Linked DNA regions of Alloyangia pacifica. The protein of the gene in region 2 interacts with the protein of the main gene of each other region in a pairwise test. Links are inferred from orthologs where the notes say so. Each region holds a gene or a part of one and is shown on either strand. Other genes may lie near its edges.

Region 1 (6,651 bases), 1.1 Mb from region 2 along the record:
GCGTCTTGGACCTGATCCCTTCATCCACCCGGACTGCGAGATCACCGGCTCGGAACTTGGCGCCTATGTCGAGATCGGTCGTGGCTCGCGGCTGAAACGGGTGGAGATGGGCGACTATTCCTACTGCGATCGCTACGCCGATCTGGCGAATGTGACGGTCGGCAAGTTCGCCAATATCGCCAGCTTCACCCGCATCGGGCCGACCGACCACCCGATGGGCAACGCCTCGTTGCACCATTTTCTCTATCGGTCCGAAGACTATTGGGACGACACCAGCCGAGACGAAGACTTCTTCGCCGCGCGTCACGCCCGCCGCGCCTGCATCGGCCATGACACCTGGATCGGGCATGGCGCCGTGGTGCGCCCGGAGGTGACCATCGGCCATGGCGCGGTGGTCGCTTCCTCGGCGGTGGTGACCCGGGACGTGGCGCCCTATACCATCGTCGCCGGGGTGCCCGCGCAGCCGCTGCGCCCACGGTTCGCGCCGGAGGTGGCAGAGCGCATGGTGGCGCTGGCCTGGTGGGACTGGCCGCACGAGGTGCTGCGCGCGCGCCTGGCGGATTTCCGGGCCTTGCCTGCAGAGGCATTTCTCGAGAAATACGAGACGGAATCGGTCGACCCCGCCTGATCCGGCCGGGGGAGACGACGCTTCACGCTTGCGCCGGGTTGCCTGGCCTCAGGCAGAGGCGGCGTGTCGCGTCCCGGCCGTTTCCGCGGACCAGTCTTCGGCGCGGCTGCCGAGTTTGAAGCGGCCGACGTTCTGCCGAAGCGCCTGCGCGGCCTCGCGCAGGTCCGAGCTGGCGGCGGAGGTCTGCTCGAACATCGCCGCGTTCTTCTGGGTTGTCATGTCGAGCTCGCTCACCGCGCTGTTGAGTTCCGACAGGCCGGTGGACTGCTCGCGCGCCGACTCGGCGATGGTGGTGACGCGGTCGGCGATGGTGCGGATCGAGTCGATGATTTCCTTCAAGGCGCCGCCGGTGCGTCCGACCAGCCGCACGCCGTTCTGCACGTGGTCGGACGAGGCGGTGATCTGCGTGTTGATCTCGCTCGCCGCCTCGGAGCAGCGCTGCGCGAGCAGCCGCACCTCGGAGGCGACAACCGCGAATCCCCGGCCCGCGTCTCCGGCCCGCGCCGCCTCGACCCCGGCATTGAGTGCCAGCAGGTTGGTTTGAAAGGCGATGTCGTCGATCACCCTGATATTGCCTGAGATCTGCTGAAACGCGGCTTCGATGACGCCGATCGCCTCAATGGTCTCGCGGACGACTTCGCCGCTGGCCTGCGCGTCCTCGCGCGCTTTTCCGACGAGGCCGTCCACCTCCGCGGCGTTCTTCGCCGACTCCGAGACCGAGGCAGTGAGCTGGTCGAGCGCGGCGGCGGTTTCTTCGACCGTGGCCGCCTGGCGTTCGGTGCGCTGGCCCAGCTCTTCGGATGCCTGGGTGATGTGATCGACGTCGTGGTTGATCGCCTCGGCGCTTTGCGACACATCGATCATCGCCTGCTGCAACCGGTCTGTCGCGCGGTTGAAATCGGTGCGCAGGCGCGCGTAGTCCTCGGGGAAATCCTGCCTGATGGTGTTGCCGAGATCGCCCTCGGCAAGTCGGGAGAGGGCTGTCTGCAGCGCCGCCACCACGGACGCCTGGGCGCTTTGCATCGCGGCGCGGGTGCTGGCGCCGGATTGCAGGTCATCCCGGCTCTGCCGCAGGTCGTGGCGCAGGGCGTCGAGTGCGCGGGCGATGCGGCCAATCTCGTCGCCGCGTTTGCGCGCCGGGATCTCGGTGTCGTACTGACCCGCCGCGACCTCGCCCACGGCGGCGGTGATCCGCCCCAGCGGGCGGGCGATGTTGCGCGCCGCGAGCACCGCAACCAGCAGGGCGACGATGAGCGCCGGCACCGCGGCACGCACCAGCTTGCCGAGCAGGGCACGCGGTCCTGCCGCGATCACCTCGGAAGGTTCCGCGGCGAGCAGCGCCCAGCTTGTGCCGCCGGACGCCTCGGGCGGGCCGAGGCGGACCGGCTGGAAGGCCGCGAGAAAGCTCTCGCCACCCGGCAGCGCAAGCTCGGTGACGCCGCTCTCGCCGGAGAGCGCGGCGCTGATCGCCGGATTGTCCGGCGCGGCGCTGCCGAGCGCGCCGGTCCCGCCAGAGAGGCGGCCGGTGCTGCGCCGGGTGTGGTCCGGGCCGATCAGCTCGATACGCGTGGTGGCGGTGAGCGCCGAAGGCATCGCGAGGATCTTTCCGATCTCTGCCTCATCGAGTTCGAAGACCAGCGCCGCGCCCAGATCCCCCCATTCATTGTCCAGCTGCAGCGCCACAAAGCCCGCCACAGCGCCGCCGAGCGCCGGCTCCGCGGTGAAATCGGCGAACCCGAACGCCGCACCCTCGGCCAGCACGGCGCGGACCGCAGTGACGAACGCGCCGCCGTCCTCGCCAAGGTGCGTGGCGAAGTTACCCTGCTTGCGCACCGAGTAGATCACATCGCCCGTGGCCGAGACGATGAGCAGGTCGCGCAGGCCCAGGGTCTCGACGTCGTTGCGGAAGGCAGCATGGAACTTCTTGTGGAAAAGCGAATAGGCGGTGGCATCCGGTGCCTCTTCCAGGGCGTCGCGGGCCTCGGGCGGGTTGGGGTTTTCATCGACGTAACTGCGCCGCAGGTGGTCGTTCGCCCCGGGGCCAAGGCTGTTGTAAGTGCTGAGGAAGCTGCTCGCTGCCTCGATGGTGTGGGCTTGCGTCGCGATGTCGCGGAGCGCAGCGAGCTTGTCGTCGAACCAATCTTCGAGCAGCGCGGCGCGGGTGTCGCGGACGGCGGCGAGGCGGAAACTCACCTCCTGCATCAGCTGCGCGAGCGAGACCTTGTAGGCAATTGCCCCCGCGACGCCGAGGCAGAAGATCGCGATCGCGATCATCAGGAGGGGCAGTTTGAGAGCGACAGAGAGGCTGCGCAGGCGGGACATGCCGTGTTCCTATTGCTGCTGGCGGGGTTCGGGCGGGGCGCCCGCCGGTGGGATCTTTCAACCATGAAAGGCTGAACAAGCGCCTAACCGGCGCGGCTCCGGCGTTGTCACGCGGGACAGTCAGTCGCCCAGCTCGAAAGCTGACGGCATGTTGTCGGCCGTGCCGGCGTCGATCAGCAGGCAGTCGAAAAGCTGGATCTCGCGCTTTTCGCGGGGTTTGCCGGTGCGGATGTAGTGGTCCGCCCGGCGCACCGCCTCCTCGACGAAGATGGCGACGGGTTGCAGCAGCGTTTAGACCAGTTCGTCCGCGGTCACCGCGGTCACCGCGTCGGGCGAGCCGTCGAAGCCGCCCACCGTGACCGAAGCGAGCCGCCCCGCCTCCTTCAGGGCGGCGACGGCACCAAGCGCCATTTCGTCATTGCCGGCGATCACCCCGGTGATCTGCGGATGGCTGGCCAGGAGTTTCCGGGTTTCCTCGTAGGCGCGCGTGCGGTTCCAATCGGCGGGTGTCGCAGCGACGCGGTGCAGCCCCTCCGCCGCGCCGAGGATATTGCCAAAGCCCTTGGGCCGGATGGCGGCATTGGGATCGGCGGCGGCACCGAGCAACTCCACGTAGCTGCCCGTTTCCCCCATCGCCCGGAGCCAGCGGCGCGCGCCGAGTTCCGCCCCCTGCACGTTGTTCGACAGGAGCTGCGCCACCGCGAGCCCCGGCATGGCCAGGCCCGCGTTGACGATGAAGACGGGAATGCCCGCCGACTTTGCCCGCCTGACCGTCTCGGCGGAGTCGGTTGCGTCGGCGGGGTCGAGGATGATCGCATCGACCCCGGCGGCGATGGCGGCGTCCACCCGGGCGCCCTCGATCAGCGGATTGCCCTCATGCGCGGTGACGACGGCCTTGTAGCCGAGTTCGGTCGCCGTGGCCTTCGCCACGTCCCCCTCTGCGGCCCAATAGGGGTTCTCGGGGTTGTTGACGATGATGCTGATCCGTCCCTCGGCCCGTGCCTGTGCCTGTGCCTGCGCCTGCGCCTGCGCCGTGGCGAGCAGCAGCGCCAGCAGCAGCAGATGGCGCAGCCTGCGAAGGAGAGCGGGGCGGGGCATGGCACGGACTCCTGTCTCCGGCGTGGTCGGGGGTGCCGGGGTCTTACGACAGGAGAGTTGAACAACCGCTTAAGGCGACGACGGCCCGAAGCCGCCGGCCGGCGTTACTCGGCGGCCATGCGCCGGCGCTGCATCGCCGAGACCAGCCGGGCGCCCGCCTCGCCGGCGAGATAGGTCAGCCGGCCGCCGCAGACCGTCGCCTCGATGGCACGGCTCTCCGCGTTCACCACCACGAAGTCGGCGCGCTTGCCGTGCTCGAGGCTGCCACGGTCGACCAGTCCCATGATCTCGGCCGGGGTGGTCGAGATCATCGCCCAGGCCTCGGGCAGCGTCTTCATCCCCTTGTCAACCAGCGTCCAGGCGGCCTCGGCCAGACAGGGGTAGTGGTAATCCGAGACCAGCGCGTCGCAGAGCCCGTCGGCGATCAGGTGCTGGGCCGAGACATTGCCTGCCTGGCTGCGGCCGCGCACCACGTTGGGCGCCCCCATCAGCACCGGATCGTTGAAGGCGCGGGCGAGCTTGGCAGCGCTGACGGTGGTCGGGAACTCTGCGATGCGGGCGCCGATCAGACGGTAGTATTCGCGGGTGTCGCCGTCCGGATCGTCGTGGCTGCCGTAGCGGATGTCATGGGCGTCGAAGCTCTCGGCCAGCGCGCAGAGGTGGCGGGGCACATCGCGCGAACGGGCGCGGGCCTCCCGCAGCCGGGCGACGAAGGTCTGGGGCGTCTCGCCGGCACGCTCGGCCCAGAGCGCGAGCCGGTGCGGATCGCGGTCGGCGACCTCGAGCGCCTCGGGCAGGTGATCGTTGAACACCACGTAATCGACCCCATGCGCGAGGATTGCTTCGAGCATGCGCGCGCGCGTGTCGGGCATATGGGTCTCGCAGCGGATCTGCAGGCGCAGATCGGTGTGGGCCTGCGGGCGGTAGGCAGCGAGGGCGGCCATCACCTCTTCGGCGAACTCCGGGCCGCGCATGCCGCCCTCCCAACTCCAGCACTGCGCCAGCCAGGCGGTGGTGACGCCATGGGCGGCGGCCTCGCGATCGGTCCAACGCAGTCCAGCGAGGATCGGGAAGAGGGCCGAGGGGCGCGGCGCGATATGGCGCTCGAAGGCGTCGCCGTGCAGGTCGATGATGCCCGGCAGAATGAGGTTCCCCGAAAGGTCCACCTCTGGCAGCGGCCCCTTGCTGATCACGCCGCCCTCGATCACCAGAGAGCGCTTCTGCATCTCGCCGTCGCGCAGGAGGGCTGCGCCGGTGAGACGCAGGGGAGGGAGTAGGGCCGTCATGTCTGTCACCCGCCATGGCTGCTCTGGGATTTCAGGCGGTTCTACCCGGCGTCTGTGTCATGGGCGTGACGGCGGCTCACCTTGCGGCGCCCGTTTCCTCATGGCTGATCGTGAGCGCCACGCGGTCGCCCGCGAACCAGGTGTGCCCTTGCTCCACCGGCGCGCCGTCGGGGCCGAGGTTGATCGAGGTCGAGCGGAGCAGCGGCTCGCCCTCGCGCAGGTTGAGGTGCAGCGCCTGCGTGGCCGAGGCGGGCTCGGCGGTGAGCCGCGTCTGCGCGCGGGTGTAATCGGTGATGCCATGGCGGCGCAGCGCTTCGGTGACCGAGTTCACCTCGCGCAGGGTCTCGTCGAGGCCGGGCAGGCGGCCGATGGGGAAGAGCGAGACGAAATGTGCCATCGGGACGCCACCGGCCAGAGAGACGCCCTCGAGCACCAGAAGCGGCTCGCCAGGATCAAGCTGCAGCGCTTCGGCCTCGGTGCTGTCGGCGGGGCGGGTTTCCATCCGCAGCAGCCTGCGGTCGGGCAGCCGGCCCGAGGCGCGGACGTTCTGGCTGAAGCGCGTGCGCCCGCCAATCGGGTAGTCCATCGGCGCCATCCGCACGAAGACCCCGGCGCCGCGCCGGGAATGGGTGAGGCCGCGGTCGCCGAGGTCTTTCAGCGCATGACGCACCGTGTGCCGGTTCACCCCGAAGCGCGTGGCCAGCTCGGCCTCGGTCGGGAGCTTGTCGCCGGGGCGATAATGGCCGCGCGAGATCTCGCTTTCGAGGGTTGTGGCAATGGCGTGCCAGACGGGAGAGCGGGGCATGGTTGGACCTCTGTCACCGAAATTTCACGCGATGAGCGCTTGCCCGACTCGGGTCGAAGGGCGTATCACGTGTCTAGTTGTATAGTTATCTAGACAAATCGGCAAGGTGTCCAGATGGAAACTCCTGAACAGGAAATCGCCGCGCGGCAGGGCTGGATGGGCCTGCTGGCGCGTGCCCCGGCCGAGCGGCTTAACGCGCTGCTCGAGGGCGCGGAGCTGCCCGGCTTCGACTGGCTGCGGGTGCCCGAGACCGGCGGCGTCATGGTGCGCGGCCGCATGGGCGGCACCGGCGCCCCCTTCAACCTCGGCGAGATGACGGTGACCCGGTGCGCGCTGCGGCTGGAAAGCGGCGAGGTGGGCCATGCCCATGTGCAGGGCCGGGGGCGCAGCCATGCCGAGCGCGCGGCGCTGGTCGACGCGCTGATGCAGGGTCCGCGGGCCGAAGAAATGCAGGCCCGGGTGCTGGCGCCTCTGGCCGCCGAGGAAGCGGCGCGGCGCGCGGCGCGGGCGGC
Region 2 (7,479 bases):
CATGGCCAGCCCCTTAGCGCGCCGCCGCGCGCCCATCAATCCCCGCCGCGACCCGGCGCATTCTTCTTGGTCCAAATATCCCGGGATGGAGTCGCCGCAGGCGGAGAGGGGCCGCGCCCTGCCCGCAACCCGGCCCCGAGGCACTGGCATCCCGCCCCCCGCGCCTCTATCTCTAGGGAAACGCAGAACGAGGGACGCCACCTTGGTCATCGGAACCATCGCCGACACGCTCACCCGCGGGGTCGGCAACGTCACCGACACGCTGTCGGAAACCTTCTTCGAGCCGGTCGTGCGCATCGGCGTGACCGGGCTGTCGCGCGCCGGCAAGACGGTGTTCATCACCTCGCTGGTCGCCAACCTGCTCGACCGCGGGCGGATGCCGCAGCTCGCCGCCGAGGCGGAATCGCGCATCCTCACCGCCTACCTTCAGCCGCAGCCCGACGACACCGTGGCGCGCTTCGACTACGAGAGCCACCTCTCTGCTCTGACCGCGCGCGCACCGCGCTGGCCCGACAGCACCCGCGCGGTCTCGGAGCTGCGGCTCTCGCTCAAGGTGCGCCCGACAGGGCTGCTCGCCGGGCTGCAGGGGCCGCGGACGATCCATCTCGACATCGTCGACTACCCGGGCGAGTGGCTGCTCGATCTCGGCCTGCTGGAGCAGAGCTTCGAGCAGTGGACCGAGGAGACCCTCAAGCGCCTTCCGCAGCGCCCCGGCTCCGAGCCCTTCCTGGAGCTGCTCGGCGAGGTCGATCCCAACGAGGACTTCTCCGAACCCAAGGCCAAGGCGCTCGCTGAGGCCTTCACCTCGGCGCTGCACGTGGCGCGCGAGGCGGGGTTTTCCGACTGCACGCCGGGGCGCTTCCTGCTGCCCGGCGAGAGGGCCGGCAGCCCGGCGCTGACCTTCGCGCCGATGCCGAAGCCGGACAGCCCCGCACGCCGGGGCCTCTGGCGCGAGATGGAGCGGCGCTTCGAAGCCTACAAGGCCCAGATCGTGAAGCCCTTCTTCCGCGATCATTTCTCGCGCATCGACCGGCAGATCGTGCTGGTGGATGCGCTTGGCGCGATCCATGCCGGCCCGCCGGCGCTGGACGACCTGCGGCGCACCATGGCGGGGATTCTCAAGGCCTTCCGCCCCGGCTCCAACGCCTGGCTGACGCAGCTCCTGCGCGGGCGGCGGGTCGAGAAAATCCTCTTTTCGGCGACCAAGGCCGACCACCTGCACCACAGCCAGCACCCGCGGCTGACCGCCATCATGGAAGCGCTGACCCGCGAGGCGCGCGACCGCGCACGCTTTGCCGGGGCCGAGACCGCGGCCATGTCCATCGCCGCGCTGCGCGCCACCGTCGAGCAGACCTTGCCGCACAATGGCAGCGAGCTCGACTGCGTGCGCGGCACGCTTCTCAACCCCGACGGCACACGCGGGCGGCAGGCCGCCTTCTACCCCGGTGCGCTGCCCGAGGATCCGGCGCATCTGCTGACCCCGGCGCGCGAGGGGGCGACCGGCTGGCTCGACGCCGATTACGAGATCATGCGCTTCGCCCCTGCCCCGCTGACGCTGAAACCCGGCGAGGGCCCGCCGCACATCCGCCTCGACCGGGCGGCGCAATTCCTCGTGGGGGACAGGCTGTGAGCCCTCTGCTGCGCCCCGCCCGCCCCACCGACGCCGGCAGCCTCGGCGCGATGATCACCGATGCGGTTGCCGCGCATGCCTGGAAGCCCGCGCTGCACAGCGGCGCCGAGGATATCGCCCACGCCGGCACGATGATCGAGCGCGGCTGGGTTACCGTGGCCGAAACCCGTGGCGGCGCGTTGCTGGGATTCCTCGCGCGCGAGGGCTCTTACGTGCACGCACTTTTCGTCACGCCCGACGCCCAGGGTCGCGGCATCGGCCGGACCCTCCTGCACGACGCCCAGCGCGCCGCGCAGCGGCTGGAACTCTGGACCTTCCTCGCCAACGACCGCGCCCAGCGCTTCTACGAGCGCGCGGGCTTTGCCGTGACCCGGCGTGGCGACGGCTCGGCCAACGAGGAAGGCCTGCCCGATCTTTTCTACGTCTGGGAGGCGCCCGCCACCCGCAGCATGGAGGCCCGCGGATGAGCGATCTCCCGCCCGAAGGCCCGCGCAAGCAAGGCCCGATCCTTTTCGACCTCGACGAGCAACAGCCGCCTCTGAGCCCCTCCGAAGCACCGCCGGTGCCCGAGCCGGATTTGCCCGGCCCGCAGGGACAGGCGATGACCACCGCCGCGGCGCTGGCCGCGCGGCAGCCGTCCAAGCTGGCGCGCTGGTTCTGGGCGCTCGCGGGCGCGCTGGTTTCGGCGCTGATCTCCATCGCTGCCTGGCGCTTTGCCATGGACCTCATCGCCTCGGTGCCGCTGCTTGGGCTCGCGGTCTCGGTCCTGATGGGGCTGGTGGTGCTGGTCGGACTGGCAATCGTGGTCAAGGAGCTTGCCGCCATGTCGCGGCTGGCCAAGGTCGATGCGCTGCACCGGGCCGCCGATGCGGCGTTGGCTTCCGATGACCTCAAGGCCGCGCGCAAGGTGGTCGACCAGCTCTCGAACCTCTACGCCGGGCGCGAGGACACGCGCTGGGGCCGCGAGCGGCTGAAGGAGCGCGGCGCCGAGGTTTTCGATGCCTCGGGGCTGATCGGGCTTGCCGAAAACGAGCTGCTGGCGCCGCTCGACGCCGCCGCACGGCGCGAGGTCGAGGCCTCGGCCCGGCAGGTGGCGACGGTGACCGCGCTGGTGCCGCTGGCCCTGGCCGACGTGGTTGCGGCGCTTTCCTCCAACCTGCGGATGATCCGCCGCATTGCTGAGATCTACGGCGGGCGCTCAGGCACCTTGGGCAGCTGGCGACTGACGCGGGCGGTCATGTCGCATCTGGTCGCTACGGGTGCCGTGGCGGTTGGGGACGACATGCTTGAGCCGGTGCTCGGCGGCGGCCTCCTCGGCAAGCTCTCGCGCCGCTTCGGCGAGGGGCTGGTGAACGGCGCGCTGACCGCCCGTGTGGGCGTGGCCGCGATCGAGGTCTGCCGCCCCCTGCCCTTCACCCGCCGCAACCGCCCCTCGGTCCGCGAGATCATCCGCACCGCGCTGGCAGGATTCGTGATCAAGGAGAGCGGCAAGGGGTGAGCCCGGCGCGCCCACATTGAGGCGATCCGGGGCCGCTATTCTCGGCCCTGCGTTGGCTCGCAGTTGGGGCGCGATGCTTCTGGAAGTGTTGGGGCGGCCAGTGCCGTGTAAGGAGTTATATGTCGGCACTGGCCTGAGGGATGCCCCGGTACGAGAGGCATCACTTGGGAGGACGTCCTCGCCCGGACCATCCGTGAGTGGTGGCGGGCCCAGCTCTTGGGCGAGGAGCACAACAGGACGCAGGCTCTAATAGGCCTGCGCTACCGGGGGTGCAGCGGCTTCGGTCCCTCCGCTCCACCCAGAGGCGGAGCCAGCGGCCCCGCGTCCCGAGGTGGCGGGGGACTCACCCACCCCACCAACCCTCAGGGTTCCAACCCCGACCAGCAGGCCGAGGAACATGAGAACCGCGATCAGCAGACCCCCGGTGAGCGTACCGGTGTTCTCTGTGTGGCGCGGGTCCGCCAAGGTCAGTCCTGGCTCGGACCTCAGGGTCGAGCCGAATGAGCCACCACGGGGATTGCCACCGGGCAGCCCGGGGTCACGATAGGCCATAACGCCTCCACGGGTTCGGTTGCGGCCGCCGGATACCGGTTGAGTGTCAGGATGGCGCCGCGTTGGAGGATAAGAACCCGATACGCACCGAGAGATCCCGCTTTTCCAAACCGCACGCGATTTCAGGCATCCCGCCGCCAGATATCCGCGCGCAGTTGGCACATCCCCGCCGCCCCGCTCGCGGACAAGCGGCGCCGCGCCGGTTTGCCTAGCATCCAAAGGGGGATTTCCGCGCATTTCCCTTGCGGCCGGACGGCGCCTTCGCGGCCGTTCGCGCCTGCGTGCAACCACTGGACCATCGCGAGTCGGATGCCTATAAGGCGGCCATGATGCCCCGCACTGCGATCATCATTCGAATTACATGCCCGGCGCTCTGATCACTAGAGCCGCCGGGACAAGGCGTATGGACCGCCGCGCCGACCTTTCTCAGACATCCGACATAACTTCCGGGACCGCAGAACATGTGCGCCGACACCACCACCCAGACGCCTGACTACAAGGACACGCTGAACCTTCCGAAGACCGAGTTCCCGATGCGCGCGGGCCTGCCCAAGCGCGAGCCCGAGTGGCTGGAACGCTGGGCGAAGATCGGCGTCTACGACCGCCTCCGCGACAAGGCCGAGGACGGCAGCCGCACCCCCTTCACGCTGCACGACGGCCCGCCCTATGCCAACGGTCACCTGCATATCGGCCACGCGCTGAACAAGACGATCAAGGACATGATCGTCCGCTCGCACCAGATGATGGGCCACGATGCGCGCTACGTGCCGGGCTGGGACTGCCACGGCCTTCCGATCGAATGGAAGATCGAGGAGCAGTACCGCAAGAAGGGCAAGAACAAGGACGAGGTGCCGGTCATCGACTTCCGGCAGGAATGCCGCAAGTTCGCCGAAGGCTGGGTCGACATCCAGCGCGACGAGTTCAAGCGCCTCGGCATCACCGGCAACTGGGACGATCCCTATCTCACCATGGCGTTCCACGCCGAGCGGGTGATCGCCGAGGAGTTCCAGAAGTTCCTGATGAACGGCACGCTCTACCAGGGCTCGAAGCCGGTCATGTGGTCGCCAGTCGAGAAGACCGCGCTGGCCGAGGCCGAGATCGAGTACCACGACCACAAGTCGCACACGATCTGGGTGCCGTTCCAAATCGTCTCGGGCGGCCATGTGGCGCTGCCGCAGGGCGAGGATGACGACTATGCCGGGGCCGACACCGAGCTGCTGGCCGAGGAGTTGCAAAAGGCGCGCGTGGTGATCTGGACAACCACCCCCTGGACCATCCCCTCGAACAAGGCCGTCGCCTTCAACCCTGCCATCGAATACGGGCTCTACGAGGTCACTGCGACCCCCGAGGAATGCTGGTGCTCGGTGGGCGATCTCTACATCGTGGCCGACAAGCTGGCCGCCGACGTCTTCAAGGCCGCCCGGCTCGAGCCCGAGATGGTCGCGCGCAAGCGCGGCGTCTCGGCGGAAGAGCTGTCGAGCCTCACCCTCGCCCATCCTTTCGCCGGAATCGACGGCGCAGACGGCTTCTGGGACTACGAAGTGCCGATGATCGACGGCGAGCACGTGACCGATGACGCGGGCACGGGCTTCGTGCACACCGCGCCCAGCCACGGCGCCGACGACTACGAGTGCTTCGTCAAGCGCAACTGGATCGACCGGATGACCCACAACGTCGGCGAGGACTCCGAGTTCCTGCCGCATGTGCCGTTCTTCGCCGGGCTGACCGTCTTCGACAACAAGGGCAAGGAAGGCAAGGCGAACACCGCCGTGATCGCCAAGCTGGTCGAGGCAGGTGGCATCATCGCGCGCGGCCGCGTCACCCACTCCTACCCGCACAGCTGGCGCTCCAAGGCGCCGGTGATCTTCCGCAACACGCCGCAGTGGTTTGCCGCCATCGACCGCGACGTGAACGACGGGCAGGACGAAAACGGCAAGACCATCCGCGACCGCGCCCTCACCTGCATCGACCAGGTCAAATGGACACCGCAGTCGGGCCGCAACCGCCTGCACTCGATGATGGAAGCCCGCCCGGACTGGGTGCTCTCGCGCCAGCGCGCCTGGGGCGTGCCGCTGACCTGCTTCACCAAGAAGGGCGCCCTGCCCACCGACGAGGGCTTCCTGTTGCGCGATCCCGCGGTCAACGCGCGCATCTGCGAGGCCTTCGAAGTCGAAGGTGCCGATTGCTGGTATGCCGAGGGTGCCAAGGAGCGCTTCCTCGGTGCGGAGTACAACGCCGATGAGTGGGAGCAGGTCTACGACGTGCTCGATGTGTGGTTCGACTCCGGTTCGACCCACGCCTTCGTGCTGCGCGACCGCGCCGACGGCACCAAGGACGGCATCGCCGACGTCTACATGGAAGGCACCGACCAGCACCGCGGCTGGTTCCACAGCTCGCTGCTGCAATCGGTCGGCACCACTGGTCACGCGCCCTATCGCAACGTGGTCACCCATGGCTTCACGCTGGACGAGAAGGGCAACAAGATGTCCAAATCGCTCGGCAACACCATCGTGCCTGAAGAGGTCATCAAGCAGTACGGCGCCGACATCCTGCGCCTCTGGGTCGCCCAGACCGATTATACCGCCGACCAGCGGATCGGGCCGGAGATCCTCAAGGGCGTCGCCGACAGCTACCGCCGCCTGCGCAACACCATGCGCTTCATGCTCGGCGCGCTTGGCCACTTCGAGGAACGCGACCGGGTCGAGCCGGCCGACATGCCCGAGCTGGAACGCTGGGTGCTGCACCGCCTCGCCGAACTGGATGACGTGGTGCGCGAAGGCTACCGCGCCTACGACTTCCAGCACGTGTTCCAGCAGGTCTTCACCTTCTGCACCGTGGACCTGTCGGCCTTCTACTTCGATATCCGCAAGGACGCGCTCTACTGCGACGGCGACACTGCCCGCCGCAAGGCCGCGCGCACGGTCATGGACCTGCTCTTCCACCGGCTGACAACCTGGCTCGCGCCGGTGCTGCCCTTCACCATGGAAGACGTCTGGCTGGACCGTTTCCCGGGCGAGCAAAGCTCCGTGCACCTGCAGGACTTCCCGCAGACCCCGGCCGACTGGCGCAACGCCGCGCTGGCCGAGAAGTGGGGCAAGGTCCGCATGGCCCGCCGCGCCGTCACCGCGGCGCTGGAGATCCAGCGCACCGAGAAGGTCATCGGCGCTTCGCTCGAAGCCTTCCCGGTGGTCCATGTCGAGGACGCGGCGATGCTCGAGGCCCTGAAGACGGTGGCCTTCGAGGACATCTGCATCACCTCGGACATCGCGCTCACCGCCGACCCCGCCCCCGCCGAGGCGTTCCGGATGGCGGATGTACCGAACGTCGGCGTGGTCTTCGAGAAAGCCGAAGGCGAGAAGTGCCAGCGCTGCTGGAAAATCCTGCCCGACGTCGGCACCCACAGCCACGCCGCCACCTGCGCCCGCTGCGACGCGGCGCTGGGGTAAGCCGCCCGGGACGAAGCACCCTGCCCCGAATTGCCGCGGCGGTGCGGTTTTCGGGGAGCACCTGAAGAAAGATGAGAGGGCCGGGGCGCATTGCTCCGGCCCTCTGGTTTTGTCCGGCTGCCTCAGGACTCGCCGGGCGCCTTTTCTGGACCCGGCAACGCAGCGCAATCGACCTTCAGCAGGTTGGCGATCGGCCACGGCACGGCAAAAAGGGGCGCCCGAACCGGACGCCCCTTGGCACGCAATCGGTGCGGCGCTCAGCGCGTCGGGATGCTCACCCGCAGTTGCACCGTCTCGATGCCCGGGTTGTTGTCGTAGATGTCGGCGTTGGAGCGGTGGTCATAGCTGAGACC

What was found.
Region 1: the proteins of ileS (region 2) and CEW88_RS09595 interact in binary tests that used the Escherichia coli proteins (3 or more experiments, as listed by UniProt). The link is inferred for Alloyangia pacifica from one-to-one orthologs.

The regions. Positions count from the first base shown.
Region 1 is NZ_CP022189.1:1,989,235-1,995,885, reverse strand. Bases 2,146-4,896 are described here. They hold CEW88_RS09595 (substrate-binding domain-containing protein), read right to left. Parts: upstream 4,049-4,896; coding sequence 3,242-4,048; downstream 2,146-3,241. Other genes in these bases: CEW88_RS09590 (alpha-D-ribose 1-methylphosphonate 5-triphosphate diphosphatase), read right to left, coding at 4,153-4,896; CEW88_RS25110 (hypothetical protein), read right to left, coding at 3,071-3,202; CEW88_RS09600 (methyl-accepting chemotaxis protein), read right to left, coding at 2,146-2,950. Outside these bases: CEW88_RS09605 (chloramphenicol acetyltransferase), read left to right, coding at 1-628; more of CEW88_RS09600, read right to left, coding at 677-2,145; more of CEW88_RS09590, read right to left, coding at 4,897-5,334; phosphonate metabolism transcriptional regulator PhnF, read right to left, coding at 5,411-6,139; phosphonate C-P lyase system protein PhnG, read left to right, coding at 6,254-6,651. UniProt on the Escherichia coli protein: Part of the ABC transporter complex RbsABC involved in ribose import. Binds ribose. Also serves as the primary chemoreceptor for chemotaxis.
Region 2 is NZ_CP022189.1:879,545-887,023, reverse strand. Bases 3,748-7,326 are described here. They hold ileS (isoleucine--tRNA ligase), read left to right. Parts: upstream 3,748-4,141; coding sequence 4,142-7,126; downstream 7,127-7,326. Outside these bases: tRNA pseudouridine(38-40) synthase TruA, read right to left, coding at 1-3; CEW88_RS04230 (YcjX family protein), read left to right, coding at 203-1,630; CEW88_RS04225 (GNAT family N-acetyltransferase), read left to right, coding at 1,627-2,097; CEW88_RS04220 (YcjF family protein), read left to right, coding at 2,094-3,128; CEW88_RS04210 (acyloxyacyl hydrolase), read right to left, coding at 7,384-7,479. UniProt on the Escherichia coli protein: Catalyzes the attachment of isoleucine to tRNA(Ile). As IleRS can inadvertently accommodate and process structurally similar amino acids such as valine, to avoid such errors it has two additional distinct tRNA(Ile)-dependent editing activities.